Alkalihalobacterium alkalinitrilicum: one gene and its partner. The protein of the gene in region 1 binds, or shares a complex with, the protein of each later gene. Links are inferred from orthologs where the notes say so. Each region holds a gene or a part of one and is shown on either strand. Other genes may lie near its edges. The genes, in order: BK574_RS00130 and BK574_RS25745.

Evidence for each region.
Region 2: the proteins of BK574_RS00130 (region 1) and BK574_RS25745 are in contact, whole or in part, in a crystal structure (PDB 6PRK), measured with the Bacillus subtilis proteins. The link is inferred for Alkalihalobacterium alkalinitrilicum from one-to-one orthologs.

What each region holds. Positions count from the first base shown.
Region 1 is NZ_KV917368.1:22,207-29,415, reverse strand. The notes cover bases 1-3,000. They hold BK574_RS00130 (YlbF/YmcA family competence regulator), read right to left. Parts: upstream 1,714-3,000; coding sequence 1,288-1,713; downstream 1-1,287. Other genes in these bases: miaB (tRNA (N6-isopentenyl adenosine(37)-C2)-methylthiotransferase MiaB), read right to left, coding at 1,713-3,000; BK574_RS00135 (reverse transcriptase domain-containing protein), read right to left, coding at 250-738. Outside these bases: more of miaB, read right to left, coding at 3,001-3,326; BK574_RS00120 (2-oxoacid:ferredoxin oxidoreductase subunit beta), read right to left, coding at 3,730-4,596; BK574_RS00115 (2-oxoacid:acceptor oxidoreductase subunit alpha), read right to left, coding at 4,597-6,339; BK574_RS00110 (stage V sporulation protein S), read right to left, coding at 6,765-7,025; BK574_RS00105 (TIGR00282 family metallophosphoesterase), read right to left, coding at 7,135-7,209. UniProt on the Bacillus subtilis protein: May work together with YlbF to regulate community development.
Region 2 is NZ_KV917368.1:5,309,747-5,316,683, forward strand. Bases 2,709-5,436 are described here. They hold BK574_RS25745 (YlbF/YmcA family competence regulator), read left to right. Parts: upstream 2,709-3,716; coding sequence 3,717-4,157; downstream 4,158-5,436. Other genes in these bases: uvsE (UV DNA damage repair endonuclease UvsE), read left to right, coding at 2,709-3,663; BK574_RS25750 (hypothetical protein), read right to left, coding at 4,221-4,535; BK574_RS25755 (YlbG family protein), read left to right, coding at 4,732-5,010; BK574_RS25760 (DUF7147 family protein), read right to left, coding at 5,063-5,436. Also shown: BK574_RS25710 (hypothetical protein), read left to right, coding at 1-128; BK574_RS25715 (hypothetical protein), read right to left, coding at 242-595; BK574_RS25720 (PaaI family thioesterase), read right to left, coding at 680-1,168; BK574_RS25725 (YlbD family protein), read left to right, coding at 1,323-1,793; BK574_RS25730 (YlbE-like family protein), read left to right, coding at 1,821-2,093; BK574_RS25735 (hypothetical protein), read left to right, coding at 2,245-2,670; more of uvsE, read left to right, coding at 2,695-2,708; more of BK574_RS25760, read right to left, coding at 5,437-5,455; BK574_RS25765 (IS4 family transposase), read left to right, coding at 5,985-6,937. UniProt on the Bacillus subtilis protein: Regulates sporulation prior to stage II. Positively controls the competence regulator ComK at a post-transcriptional level. May modulate the translation, stability or activity of ComS. May work together with YmcA to regulate community development.

The DNA of each region.
Region 1 (7,209 bases):
CCTTCTTCAAGATGGGGCTCATTTGGTGTCCATTCAAAAATTACTTGGACATAAAAGTTTATCTACAACTCAAATCTATTTACATATCACAATTACTGATTTAAAAGAACTTTCAAAGCAACACCCTATGAGAAAAATGCGCACCATTATGGGGCTAAAGGGAGACCCCATCAGTTCTTTTCAGACACCTTACGGTATTCGAACAGGTACTTAACAAAATAAATAGTAATCATGCGATAGAGTTAGCATTTAACAGTATTTTAGTAGTTTTTTCACCTTAAAGGTTGTATTTGGCCCTAAATTAATGTCGCTAAATCTTTCCAGGTCAATGTCCACTATCCAGTCGTAACCATCATTCAGAATTTCCAAACTTTTAGTAATCGCCATTTCACAACTTCTTTTTGCTCTAAAGCCATAACTGAAGTCACTGAACTGTTTTTCAAATATCGGACTGAGCACTTGATGAATGGCTTGTTGAACTACCCTATCCACTACTGTCGGTATTCCCAGCTTGCGCATCTTTCCAGTCTCTTTTGGGATCTCCACTCTTAAGGCAGGTTGTGGTTGGTATTTTCTTGTTCTTATGAGCTTTCTCAGTTCATCCTTGTTCTCTTTCAGATATTGTTTTAATTCGTCGACTGTTACTCCATCAATTCCACTTGCACCTTTGTTCTTATACACGCGCAAGTATGCTTCATTCATATTTTGGTTCTTTAAAACCTGTTCTAAAAGTGTCACACTCGTTTCCCCTTTTCCTCTCACGTAGTAAGTAATAGCTCCCTTTTGGTTATCCTTTGAGATACGCTCATATTTTCACCATTAACATATTCGGAGTTCGTCACTTACGCATTCGTGGCGTTGAAACACTATAAATTGTTCTGCCCTTCATGATTTCACTCATTACTATGGCTTCTGCTGACTTCTTGCGACTAACCTTTTTCGAATGTACATATGTACATTCGCAAGATCTCCCAGGGTAAGACAACTATCTTTCCTCTTTTACTCGCCTGATTTACTCTATAAAGTTACGCACATCTTTTGGACTTTGACTTGTCATGGAGCCTCATCCCTTTATAAAGCCTTGGTATCAGATTTCTGTTCGTCGAGCCAAGATTTTATTCCACGCTTCCTCTAGCCCTTACCTCACGATAAGTACCTTGCGCTTCCTTAGTGGTTGGTCGATGTGTACCCCCACAGTGGACTTTCACCACCTAGATAGTTGCCATGCCTGGCACACATAAAAAAGAAGCTAACTCTAAGTAAAGAGTTAGCTTCTGCTATCTAGCTTTAACAGCCACCACTACTAAAAGGACTTTTTGTTGTAGTACCTTTTAATAGATCGCCATCCATCGATTTTATGATTTCGTCAGTAACAGTATTAGAGATCGTTGTCGAAACAAGTTGTAGTATACCATTGACTTCCATTTGACTACTTTTAAATTCTTGAACTAATGGAATTTGATCAATCTCATCTTGATAAGCGTCAATTTTTTCTTCTGCTTTTTTTAACGCTTCTGCTTTTCCATAGTGTTGTAAATTAACGGCTTCTTTTTGCGTTCGCTTAATTTTTGCCATTAACTCTTGAACCTTTACATTTTCATTAAGTTGCTTTTCTGCTTTCTTAAAAAACTCTACTTCTTCTGTTTCCGCAATCATTTCTGCTAACTCTCTTGCTTTTGTTACAATTTCATCCTTAGTGTACACTTTTTCCATTATTCTTTCACCTCTGCTAGTTCAACGATTTCTCCATCTAACGACCACGTTTTTGCATCTGTTACTTTTACATAAACAATTTCGCCAATAACAGATTCAGGCGCTTTAAAGTTTACAAGACGGTTTGTCCGTGTACGTCCTGATAAGATCTCAGAGTTTTTCTTACTTACTCCTTCTACTAAAACTTCAACAATTTTATCTTGAAAATCTAGATTTTTCTTTGCAGAAGTTTCGTTAATTAATGCATTCAAACGAGCAAGCCTTTCTTTCTTCACTTTCATCGGGACATTATCGACCATTTTCGCGGCTGGCGTACCTTCACGAGGAGAATAGATATACGTATAGGCACTGTCAAATTCAATCTCACGTACTAATGAAAGTGTATCTTCAAACTGCTCATCTGTTTCATTAGGAAAACCGACAATTAAGTCTGTTGTAAAAGACGCATTCGGGATCGCTTTTTTTATTTTACCAGCTAACTCTAAATATTGCTCACGAGAATACTTTCGAGCCATTAATTTTAGAATTTCCGTGTTCCCGTGCTGAACTGGTAAATGGATATGCTCTACTAAATTACCACCTTTAGCAAGAACTTCAATTAAATGATCATCGAAATCTCTTGGGTGACTTGTTGTAAAACGAATTCTAGGAATATCAATCTTACGAAGCTCATCCATTAAATCTCCTAGGCCGTATTCATTATCTTCTAAGTCTTTTCCATAGGCGTTTACATTTTGACCGAGTAATGTCACTTCTTTATATCCTAGACGTGCTAGTTCACGTACTTCAGCGATTATATCCTCTGGAAGACGACTACGCTCTTTTCCACGAGTGTAAGGAACGATACAATACGTACAGAACTTGTCACAACCGTACATAATATTTACCCACGCTTGTGTGTTCCCTTGACGCTTGCGTGGCATATTTTCAACGATATCGCCTTCTTTAGACCAAACTTCAACAACCATTTCTTTACCGAAAATCGCATCTTTTAATAAGTGTGGGAGGCGGTGGATATTATGAGTACCAAATATTAAATCGATATGCTGATGTTTTTGCATTATTCGATTGACTACGCCCTCTTCTTGAGACATACAACCACAAACTGCTAAGATCAACTCTGGCCTTTCCCGTTTAAGTGGTTTTAAGTTCCCTATTTCACCAAAAACTTTGTTTTCTGCATTTTCACGGATCGCACATGTATTTAATATAATAATATCTGCTTTATTTGTATCATCCGTTTCAGAAAAACCTAGCTCCAGTAACATACCTGCCATGTTTTCTGTATCATGAGAGTTCATTTGACAACCGTACGTACGAATTAAGAAAGATTTACCCGCACCAATATCTTTCATATCTTCTGGAATATTAAAGTCGTAGTGAACTTGTACATCTTCCTTACCACGGCGTTTTCCTTTTGCGTAGTCCGGTTGATCACTTATCAATATACTACGACCACTAATTTTCATTACTTTTTTACCATCTTCAGTTTCAGTAACTTTAGCATTTGAGAAGTCAAAGTATTTACCATAATCTTTAGCTTTATTTCCACTAGAGGATTTTACGTCCTGAGCGGAAACCTTTTTACTTTTATTGTTATTGTCATTCGTCATCGTAATAACTCCTTTCTTAATGTTTTCATAGAAATATAAAAGTAGACGTACAAGTGTATATTATAAACTCTTCTATCATTGTAGACAACATTTGATATGAATATAATAACACTCCTAAGCTTTCGTCTAGTGACGCTACACACTAAAAAAGCGCACCATCGAATGATGACGCACTTTTGTAATTTATTTTGCTACAAGCACAGGACAATGTGCATGTTGTACTACATTATGACTCACACTACTAACACAATTTCTTTAATTGTACTTATAAACCTCACAACTTAAAGTTAATCTAATATTTTGAATTTTCATGAAATTTCTTTAAATTGTGTCTTTTTTATGATATATTAAAAGAGGCGTCCCAATAAAATGGACGCCTCTTAATTCCTGCATATCGTTTATATTACATGAACTCAGCCATAAGTTGATTAAACTTTTGCTCGTCAAGTTTCAAATCTTGCTTTGAAAGACCATTCTCATCGTATCCAGTGACTAACTCTTGGTAAGATTTCTTCTCTTTATCTTGATAAATTAGCCCTGTTACTAGACCGTTTGTCTCCATTAAAGTTTGCATTGCTTGCATACGATTAGACGAATCATAACCTTCGATCGCAGAAAGACTTGTTAAGTTATCTTTAAACCAGTCATATGTGTTTACTTTATTGAACGTAACACACGGACTAAATACATTAATTAGTGAGAAACCTTTATGGTTAATCCCTTGCTCGATAAGTGATGTAAGTTCTTTAAGATCACTTGAGAAGCTTTGTGCTACAAATGTAGCTCCAGCAGTAAGTGCTGTCTCCATAACGTTTAATGCAGACTCAATTGAACCACCTGGAGTACTCTTTGTTTTAAAGCCCATCTCACTACGAGGTGATGTTTGACCTTTTGTTAAACCGTAAATTTGGTTATCCATTACGATATACGTAATGTCGATGTTACGACGGATAGCATGAATCGTGTGACCCATACCGATGGCAAAACCATCACCGTCTCCACCTGATGCAATAACTGTTAATTCACGGTTAGCCATTTTAACACCTTGTGCAATTGGTAAAGAACGACCATGAATACCATGGAAACCATATGAGTTAATATAACCCGAAATACGCCCTGAACATCCGATACCAGAAACAACAGCAAGACTATCTGGCTCTAGACCAGCATTTGCAGCAGCACGTTGAATAGCTGCTTGTACGGAGAAATCTCCACAACCTGGGCACCAGTTTGGCTTTACTTTGTTACGAAAGTCTTTAAATGTCGCCATTTAGACCAACTCCTTGCATTGTTTGTAGATGTCTGATGGCAGGAATGGATTACCGTCATATTTAAGCATGCTTTCAACGTTTGTTCCGCCAACATTCATTTTAATAATACTTGCTAACTGTGCTGTAGCATTGTTTTCAACAACAACAACTTTCTTCGCACGATCCATTAATGGCTTTAATTTCTCTGTCGGGAACGGGTGAAGTAAACGAACATGTGCATGGTTTACTTTAATTCCATCAGCTTCTAAACGAGGCATTGCTTCGTTTATTGTTCCACGTGTAGAGTTAATTCCTATAACTAATAGATCTGCTTCCTCGTGCTCTGCATTAACATATACAGGATTATCGAAACGGTCAGCTAGTGAATTTAATTTGCGTAATCGCTTGTCCATTTGGGCCACACGATTTTCAGGACTCTCAGATGGTTTTCCTGCCTCATCATGCTCAACACCTGTTACGTGATGGACACCATTTTTCATTCCTGGTGCTACACGAGGCGATACACCATCTTCTGTAACTAGGTAACGCTTGAAGTATTCTCCATCTACACGTTCTGGCAACTCTTCATTAAAATCAAATTTACCACGGCGAATTTGAATTTTATTATAATCTAATGGTTCAACTGTTTGTTTACCTAATGATAAAGCAAGGTCAGTTACAATAATTACTGGACATTGAAATTCTTCTGCAATATTAAACGCTTCGATTGTATCGTAGAATGCCTCTTCTACTGTACTTGGCGTAATAACAACTTTCGGAATATCTCCATGAGTGTTATAAACCATTGCCATTAAATCTGATTGTTCTTGCTTAGTTGGTAGACCCGTACTCGGACCACCACGTTGAGTATCAACGATTACTAATGGAACTTCTGTAATACCTGAAAGGCCAATTGCTTCTGCCATTAGCGATAAACCTGGGCCAGCTGAAGCTGTTAACGCACGAACACCAGCATAGTTAGCTCCAATCGCCATTGTACAAGCAGCAATTTCATCTTCAGTTTGTATTACTGTACCTCCAAATTCAGGAAGCTTTTTAATTAGGTACTCCATAATCTCTGATGCAGGAGTAATAGGGTATGCAGGCATGAAACGGCATCCACCTGCTACTGCACCCATTCCAATCGCATCGTTCCCGATTAAGAACATACGTTTTTTTCCGTCAGCTTTTTCTAACTGAAGAGATTCAATTTGGCCACCTGCTTCTTTATTAAAGAAATCAGCACCCGCTTGAATAGCTTCCATATTTTTGTCAACAACTGACGCACCTTTTTTCTTGAAAATTTCTTCAACTACTTCACGGTAAGCTTCTACAGGTAAACCAAGGATTGCACTTGATGCACCAACAGCTACCATGTTTTTCATTAGTGAAGTTCCTAGGTCATTCGCAATTTCTGTGAATGGAACCGCATACAACGTCGCATTAGAGTCAGCTGCTAATGTTGGTTTAAATTTAGCATCAGCAACAACAATCCCGCCATCACGTAGTTCATGATAGTTTACATCAATTGTTTCTTGATCAAATGCCACTAGAATATCTAAATCATCTGAAATTGCATTAAGTGGCGTTGTACTTACTCTGATTTTATTGTTCGTATGTCCACCTTTAATACGAGAAGAAAAGTGTCGATATCCGTACAAGTAGTACCCTAAACGATTAAGTGCAATAGCAAAGATTTCTCCGGTACTTTCAATACCTTCCCCTTGCTGTCCTCCAACTTTCCAAGAAAGTTGATTGATCATTTTCTCCACCCCTTTGGCGTTATAAATGAGTATGACTGTTTCCACTATCTGCATAGTAAATCCCTTTTTAAATATTCACTAGGCGAACTATATGGGTAACCTACGTGTCATGCTCATGATGAATAATTATGTACTAAACGCTTACAATAATAAATCTATCCATAAGAAAAAGCAAGACCTATAAGGAAAAATATTACGAAATAGTGAAAACTTAAACATTGTCAAAATTAATCGGAACTTTTTGTGTTCACGATCTTGTCATAATCTTAACAAAAGATGACTACTTACTTCAAAGGTTTTTAATTTTTTTTTAAAACTTTTTTTTAATAAACAAAAAAATGCACAAAAATAAGGCTAACTAAAGTACTTGTGCCTCCACTTGAAAAGCACAAACACTAAGAAGTTAGCCTTGTGTATTCGAGCACCTATCGTGGCTCTACAATTAATTTAATGGCTGTTCTTTCCTCACCATCAATCTTAATATCCGTAAAAGCAGGAATGCAAACGAGATCAATCCCACTTGGTGCCACAAAGCCTCTTGCAATAGCAATCGCTTTAATCGATTGATTTAGAGCTCCAGCGCCAATAGCTTGAATTTCTGCTGCGCCCCGTTCTCTAATGACCCCTGCAAGTGCTCCTGCTACTGAATTGGGTGTGGATTTTGCTGAAACTTTTAATATCTCCATTTCTTGTACCTCCCTTAATGATGAATATTGCCGCATATTAAATATATTCACGAAATATTCTTATATTCCTTCTTTTAAAGAGGTATTTTCGAAATATTCTTTCTTTTATTTACTCATAAAATGGAAAATCTTCGTTAATTAATATCCTTTCAATCGATTTTGCTCGACCATTTTTTTCATCAAC
Region 2 (6,937 bases), 5.3 Mb from region 1 along the record:
TCATTGCTTACTTTATTTCTGGACTATTGATGTTAATTTTAATTGGGTTTATTACAACCCCAATTCTTTGGATATGGGGAATGGTCGATGCTTACAAGTCAGCAGAGCGAATAAATGCAAGTGAATAAAAAGAAGGTGCTTCAGCAACAAATTCAATTGCAGGGAAAAGTATAAAACACTAGGAAACTCAAATGTGTCCTAGTGTTTTTTCATTTTAGAAAAGCTTGTTATGTGCTAATGCTTATTCAACTATTATTCGATTAGCTAAGAAATTGGATCCATCCCACTGTCCGTAACATTTTAAAGTGCCGTTAGTTGATACGTCTAGAGGTGGTGTATCTGATACAGCTGGTTTTTCAAAAATAACCTTTATGGTTTGTTGATGGTCTAAAATAAATAGCTGAATACTCCAAATGTATCGATGATGGTAAAATTTCTTTTTTTCTATAAAATATCGGGTTAACTTTCCCGAGACAATCACTTGCTCCTGAATTGCCCCTACTTCTTTCCACTTCTGTTCATAAGAAGCATTATTTCTTTTCACAATGAAATAAAAAACCACAAATAAAATAGGTATTACTATTGCAGTAACCAACAATTTATCACTCCTTCTCACCAAGGCACTGTCTGTTAATGATTACGGTTTTAGGGCATTAAAATTGAATTAACAGAGTTTGGATTAAGTACGAGGAATGACAAAAAAAGTTCCAGAACCTGAAGCGATTAGTTTATCTTTGTCATTGTAAACTTTAGCTTCTGAAAAACAAAGTTGTTTTCCTAAGTGTAAAATAGTTGCAATACAACGAAGATATTTCCCGCGGCCAGGTTGAATATAGTTGACTTTTAATTCTGTTGTTACACAAGCCTTATCTTCTGCAATTTTTAAATTCAGCATGGACCCCATCGCAGTATCAAGTAAAGTAGCTGTAATCCCACCATGTGTCATTTTTAGAGGATTTTCGATAAGTGGTTGTATCGGTATAATGACCTCAAAGCTACCATCGTCAAGAAATTGACTACTAACTTGAGTAATTCCAGATAAATAGGTTGCACATTCTCCTCGTTGTTTCTTTCTTATCCCTTTTATCATTGAAGATAGGGCGTCTTTATCTTCTTCTGAGCCGTTTTGAAAAATTTCTTTTATTTCATTAAGTAATTGGTTATCCATATTTTGTTCCTCTTTCTATTAGTTTCCTCACCTATTTTAGCAATATGAAGAAGATGTATCAATTTTTACAAATCAATAAATTTGGGCGAACACTAAACTGGGCAAAACGATATGATGTAGAGAGATGATTATTAGGCAGAGGAGGAAAAATGTTATGACATCTAATTCAAAAAACTTACACCCTTCCATCCAACAATTTAAGATGTTTGTAAAACAGCATCCACTATTAATCCACGAAGTAAGGAACGGAAATAAAACGTGGCAAGATTTTTATGAAGAATGGACGCTGCTAGGTGAAGAGCACCCGAATTGGGAACCGTATCGTCGAGCGGCAAACCAAGATACTTATAATACTAATAACAATACGGGAAATAATGGGAATTTTAATACGGCGAATGATACTAACAATAGTGAAGAAAATGGAGCTTCATCTTCATCTGAAACAACATCAACTAATATCCTAGGGTTATTAAAAAATATTAATTTTAATGATTTACAGCATCATATGGCACAGGTGAGCAGTGTGATTTCCAATGTACAAGGACTTATGCAATCATTCCAAGGGAAAAATCAAACTCATCAACCACAACGTCCAGATGATCCTTTCTCATTCAGAAGACATTAGAATTTGTTTAATAGGGAGGAACAAAGAATGAGGAATGATATTAACATGCTATTGAGAAGTCAACCAGAATTAAAACAATTTATCCGTCAGCACCCACAATGGTATCGTAAATTAAGTCGAGATCCTTATCAAATAAAGCAACTTGAACTTGAAGCCAATCAATTTTATGGGAAAACTTTCCCGCAACGAATGGAGAAAATCCAAAGTAATCTACAATTAGCTATGATGCTCGTTCAAATGTTACAAATGAATCCTTTTGGAGGCGCTCCAGACCAACAACCAACGAATATAGATTATTAATAAGCTAACTCTGAGTGTCTATTAATTCCAAATTAAAGGGACGAGACACTTAAACTAGAGTTTGGCTTTTTTTATACAGAAGGAAGACAAGCATCAGGATATTTTTACTCGCTCTTGGCAACAATACTGTTGAAATAAGGAGGTTCTTTTGATGAAAAAACTTATACCCTTTTTGTTAGTAGGTTGCATCAGTTTTATCAGTCCTGTTGTACAAGCAGCAGAAGATTTTCAAGATATTCAAATTGTCCCTATATATGGGAATGGAATAGTTCATGTTTCAGTAAATAAAGACCAACGATTGATGAACGTGAATCATGATGTAAAAGGGTCTGATGTTTATGTAGAGTGTGTTATTGATCAGTTTACCTTTGCTAAAGAAAAGGCGGGAAAAAACCACGTTGATGGTGAAGGGCACCTTCATTTATTTGTCGACGGACAGAAGGTTGATTCCATTTATCAAGCAGCATTTATCATTAAAGGGTTACCGAGCGGGGAACACTCCATTAAGTTAGAGCTTGTAAAAAATGATGATGAACCGTATGGAGTTTCCGAAGAGTTTTCAGTGCAAGTTCCTTAAGCTTTTCATGAAGGAGGTTCAGATGTGATTGTAAATTTCGGTTATGTTGCTATGAGTGAAATCTTATCGAATGCATCTCCTTCTCAAACAATGACGGCTCAACAATTTGCTAAAATATCTAACAAAGATGCTGGTTTGAAGAGACTGGAAAGGATTGCAATTCATAATATTGAAAATTGTCTAAGATTATTAAAACATAATAATGCACATGATATTTGTTTTTTTCGGTTTTCATCTCGACTTATCCCCCTTGTAAATCACCCATTAACTGAAGGTTGGAAATATGAGCGCCCTTTAATACCGCTGCTGCGGGAGGTCGGTGAATATGTTTCAAGTCATAACATGAGAGTTGGTTTCCATCCAGACCACTTTGTTGTCTTAAACAATTCCGATGATGAAATATTGAATCGTTCCTTACAAACATTGCTATATCATTATAAATTATTAAAAGCGATGAATATTGACCCGACTCATCGGTGTGTTCTTCATATCGGTGGAAAAAAAGAGGGGAAGGTTCAAGGGTTAGAAGCTTTCATTGAGAATTTTTCAAATATACCATCTTCACTGTCGAAAATGATTATCCTTGAAAATGATGATACAGTATACAATTTAGAGGACGCTTTATACTTGGGGGAGAAGCTTGGTATTCCCGTGGTCCTAGATCTGCATCACCATGATGTAAATTATGGAGAATGTCATTTAATTGAGTTATGGCCAAGAATTATCAAAACATGGGAAGGAAGCCCATTACCTGTCAAGATTCATATCTCTAGTCCTAAATCATCACCTGAAGATAAACGACATCATGATTATATTAATAAGGATCGACTACTCCAATTTTTAGAAATGGCTAGGGGAAGTTCTAAAAGCATAGATGTTATGATTGAAGCAAAAAAGAAGGATAAAGCATTATTTAAATTGATGGAAGAATTAAAACTGGAAAAGGGTTGTGAATTTATTTCCCAAGCAACTATTCAATTTAATCGAACGTAGTCATTCGCCTAGAAGAACATCTCATGTTATAATAAGAACTAGGAGGTGGCTAAATGGTAACGTCAATGACGTCGTTTGATATATTAGAAGAAACATACCAATTATCTCAGGCCATTTTATCTTCTGATGTTTTTTATCACTATAAAGAGTGTAAAAATAAATTACAGCAAGATAAAGAAGCACAATCTTTAATTCGACGTTTTAATCAATTAAAGGAAGACTACGAAGAGGTCCAACGATTCGGTAAATATCATCCTAATTTTCATGATACTTCTAAAAAGGTACGGGAACAAAAGAGAGAACTTGATCTTTACCCTATCATTGCGGAATATAAGAAAGCAGAAACTGAGTTAGAGCGTTTATTTAATGAAATTAGTAGCATTATTGCTAGTAATGTTTCACCACATATAAAAGTTCCTACAGGTAATCCTTACTTTGACCAAATGTCTTGTAGCGGTGGTTGTGGTAGTGGTGGGAGTTGTGGCTGTAAATAATACATGCATTAATTAAGGGGTTGATGTTATCATCAACCCCTTGTTTCTTTTTCAAAAAATATTCTATGCTTGATAGCGGATACAATCCATACAACCATTACCACAGCAAAACATTTTTTTGTTAGGCACTAAGAAACGAAACCGGTAAACGAACGTATCTTGAGATGTTCTCACATAGACCATTTCAAGAGTTAACCGTTTTCCCTTCATAACATTCATAGCTGTCATTTTTATTGTTTGTTCTAGGTCATGAAGATTGTCTTGAGATTGAATATAGAGAAAAGGAAGGTTCGCAAAACTCTTTTTTGTAACAGTAATGATACTTGGATGGTTTTTAAGTCCTTCTAAAAATTCATTCCAGACGGTTTCAAGCGCCATAATACCCTCCCTATTTTTTTGAAAACATTTATAGGACATTATTTATTAGCATTCTTACTATAAATTTGTATTTTTCTAATTGAATTGTACCTATTTCCTTTATTAATTTCCACTATAAGGACGTCATCTATTGCTCGATAGATATAATTCTGCTAGACTAAAGTAGTTATATGTTATGTGAAAAGGGGAAATATTTATGCTGACTAGTCACAGACAAGGCATGGCGGTATGGCTGCATTCGCTAAAATATGCCAGACAATTGCGAAAGTTCGGCAACGTTCATTATGTTTCAAAAAAAATGAAATATGTTGTTTTATACTGTGACCAAGAGAATATTGATGGTTTAGTTGATCGGTTACAATCTCTTCATTTTGTAAAAAATGTGGAAGTTTCGATGCGACCTTTTGTGAAAACACAATACCAAAATGCAAAGCCTGATAAAGCGAAAGAGTACGATTATAAAATGGGAATATAAAAAAAGGAGGCTGATGATCAGTCTCCTTTTTTTATACAATAATAGGTTAATCTTAAAACTTTAATGGCGGTATAAAATGGTTCATGCGTAATACACCAATAATGTATTGATAGTATAATGTTTTTTCGTTAAAAGAAGTAGAAGGTTTCACTTCAAGTTGAACAATTTCTTGGTTTAACTCATTACTTATCGTTTCAAACAACGTAAAGCGCTTATTTTCTTTCCATTCCGGCTGAGGAATTCCTTCTCGGCAAATGTAAAGAGGCATATAATTTCCGGGCTCTACAGGTTTAAGTGCGACCACTAGGGAAGTCACCTTCTGACCATCAATAGTACTATCGAGACGAATGAGATAATGTAGGCGATTTTGATTGCTTTTGGCAATTTCAATTAACTCATATAGGTCTGAATATCCTTCTCCTAATTCAATAAAACGTTGTAACATAATAAGTATGTCTCTCCTTATCCGTCCTTTTTATCATACAATTTAAATAGTAGCATCGAAAAAAAATCCTCGCAAGGATTACCTTGCGAGGTGCCCTACAACATACTACTGTATGTACAAGGCTATGGGAGAGGAGAAACCGGAGGAAGAACTTATGGGGAAACGTAAGTCTTCTCCGCGGTTGTTGCAACATCTCTCAATGTTGCTAATCTTATTATGGCCACAATAATTTTGACTAATACATCGTTTCCGAATTTTTTTCATTGATAGTGAAAGGTTCTTTTTTAAAAGGTGGTTGTTAGTTGAATTTTCTCTGGTATAGTGTCCTAAACATTTATTTTACGCACTTATTTATATAATTCACTCAACTTTCGCACCAATAAAAGTTCAATAAGTTCAACCAGCAGTAGTTGCTGAGGTCATTGAAATGCTTTCATTGACACGAAAAAATTGCATGAAAAAACACCCATTCTTTTGGTATAGTTGATTTGCCTAGAATCAAATACCATACAGAAGAGGTGTCCTCTATATGATAGCGAATAATGACCAACCTAAGCAACTACCAAATGAAATAAAATCTACATTTATAGAACTAAAAGTATTGAAACATCTTAGAAAAGCTGGAATTACTAAGTCGTTTGGCTTTACCTGTGCTTATTTATTTCAGCTCATTTTCTGTTTGATCTTTGAAAACAAAAACTGGTTTCGTACACTCGAAAGCAAGAAATCTACAGATATTCCAGCTAAAGATGCGATCTACCGTTTCTTAAACCGTTCTACTTATTCATGGAGAAGATTTCTACTTTTATTAAGCGCACACTCAATTGAAAAAGTAAGTAAACTTACGAATCATGAGCGTGTTAAAGTATTGATTGTAGACGATTCTTCCTATGACAAAAATCGAAGTAAATCGGTTGAACTCCTAGCGCGATGCTTTGATCATGCTTCTCAAAAAATACGCTTTTACAAAGGGTTTCGTATGCTTACTTTTGGATGGTCTGATGGTACAACGTTTATGCCTGTAGACTTTTCTTTATTGAGCTCTAAAAACAGTGTCATCAATGGAATATCAGATAAAATTGACAAGCGCAGTTCGGGTTACAAGCGACGCCTAGAAGCTTTACAATCTGCACCTGACCAAATTCCTACAATGATACAACGTGCATTGAACACTGGAATCGAAGCCTCTTATGTGCTGATGGATACGTGGTTTACACATCAACCGCTTATTAAAGAGATCAAAGATCAAGGTCTTGATGTGATTGGCATGGTGAAAAACTTGAAGCAACGATATATCATGAATGATAAACGAGTAAGCCTAAAGGAACTGTATCAATTAGCCAAGCCTATCCAAGGGAAGAAAGGGATTCTTCGGTCGATTCAAACGACACAAGCTAATGGCATTCCAGTTAAGATTGTATTTGTCCGTAACCGTAATAAAAAGAGCGAATGGTTAGCTATTTTAAGTACAGATTGTACACT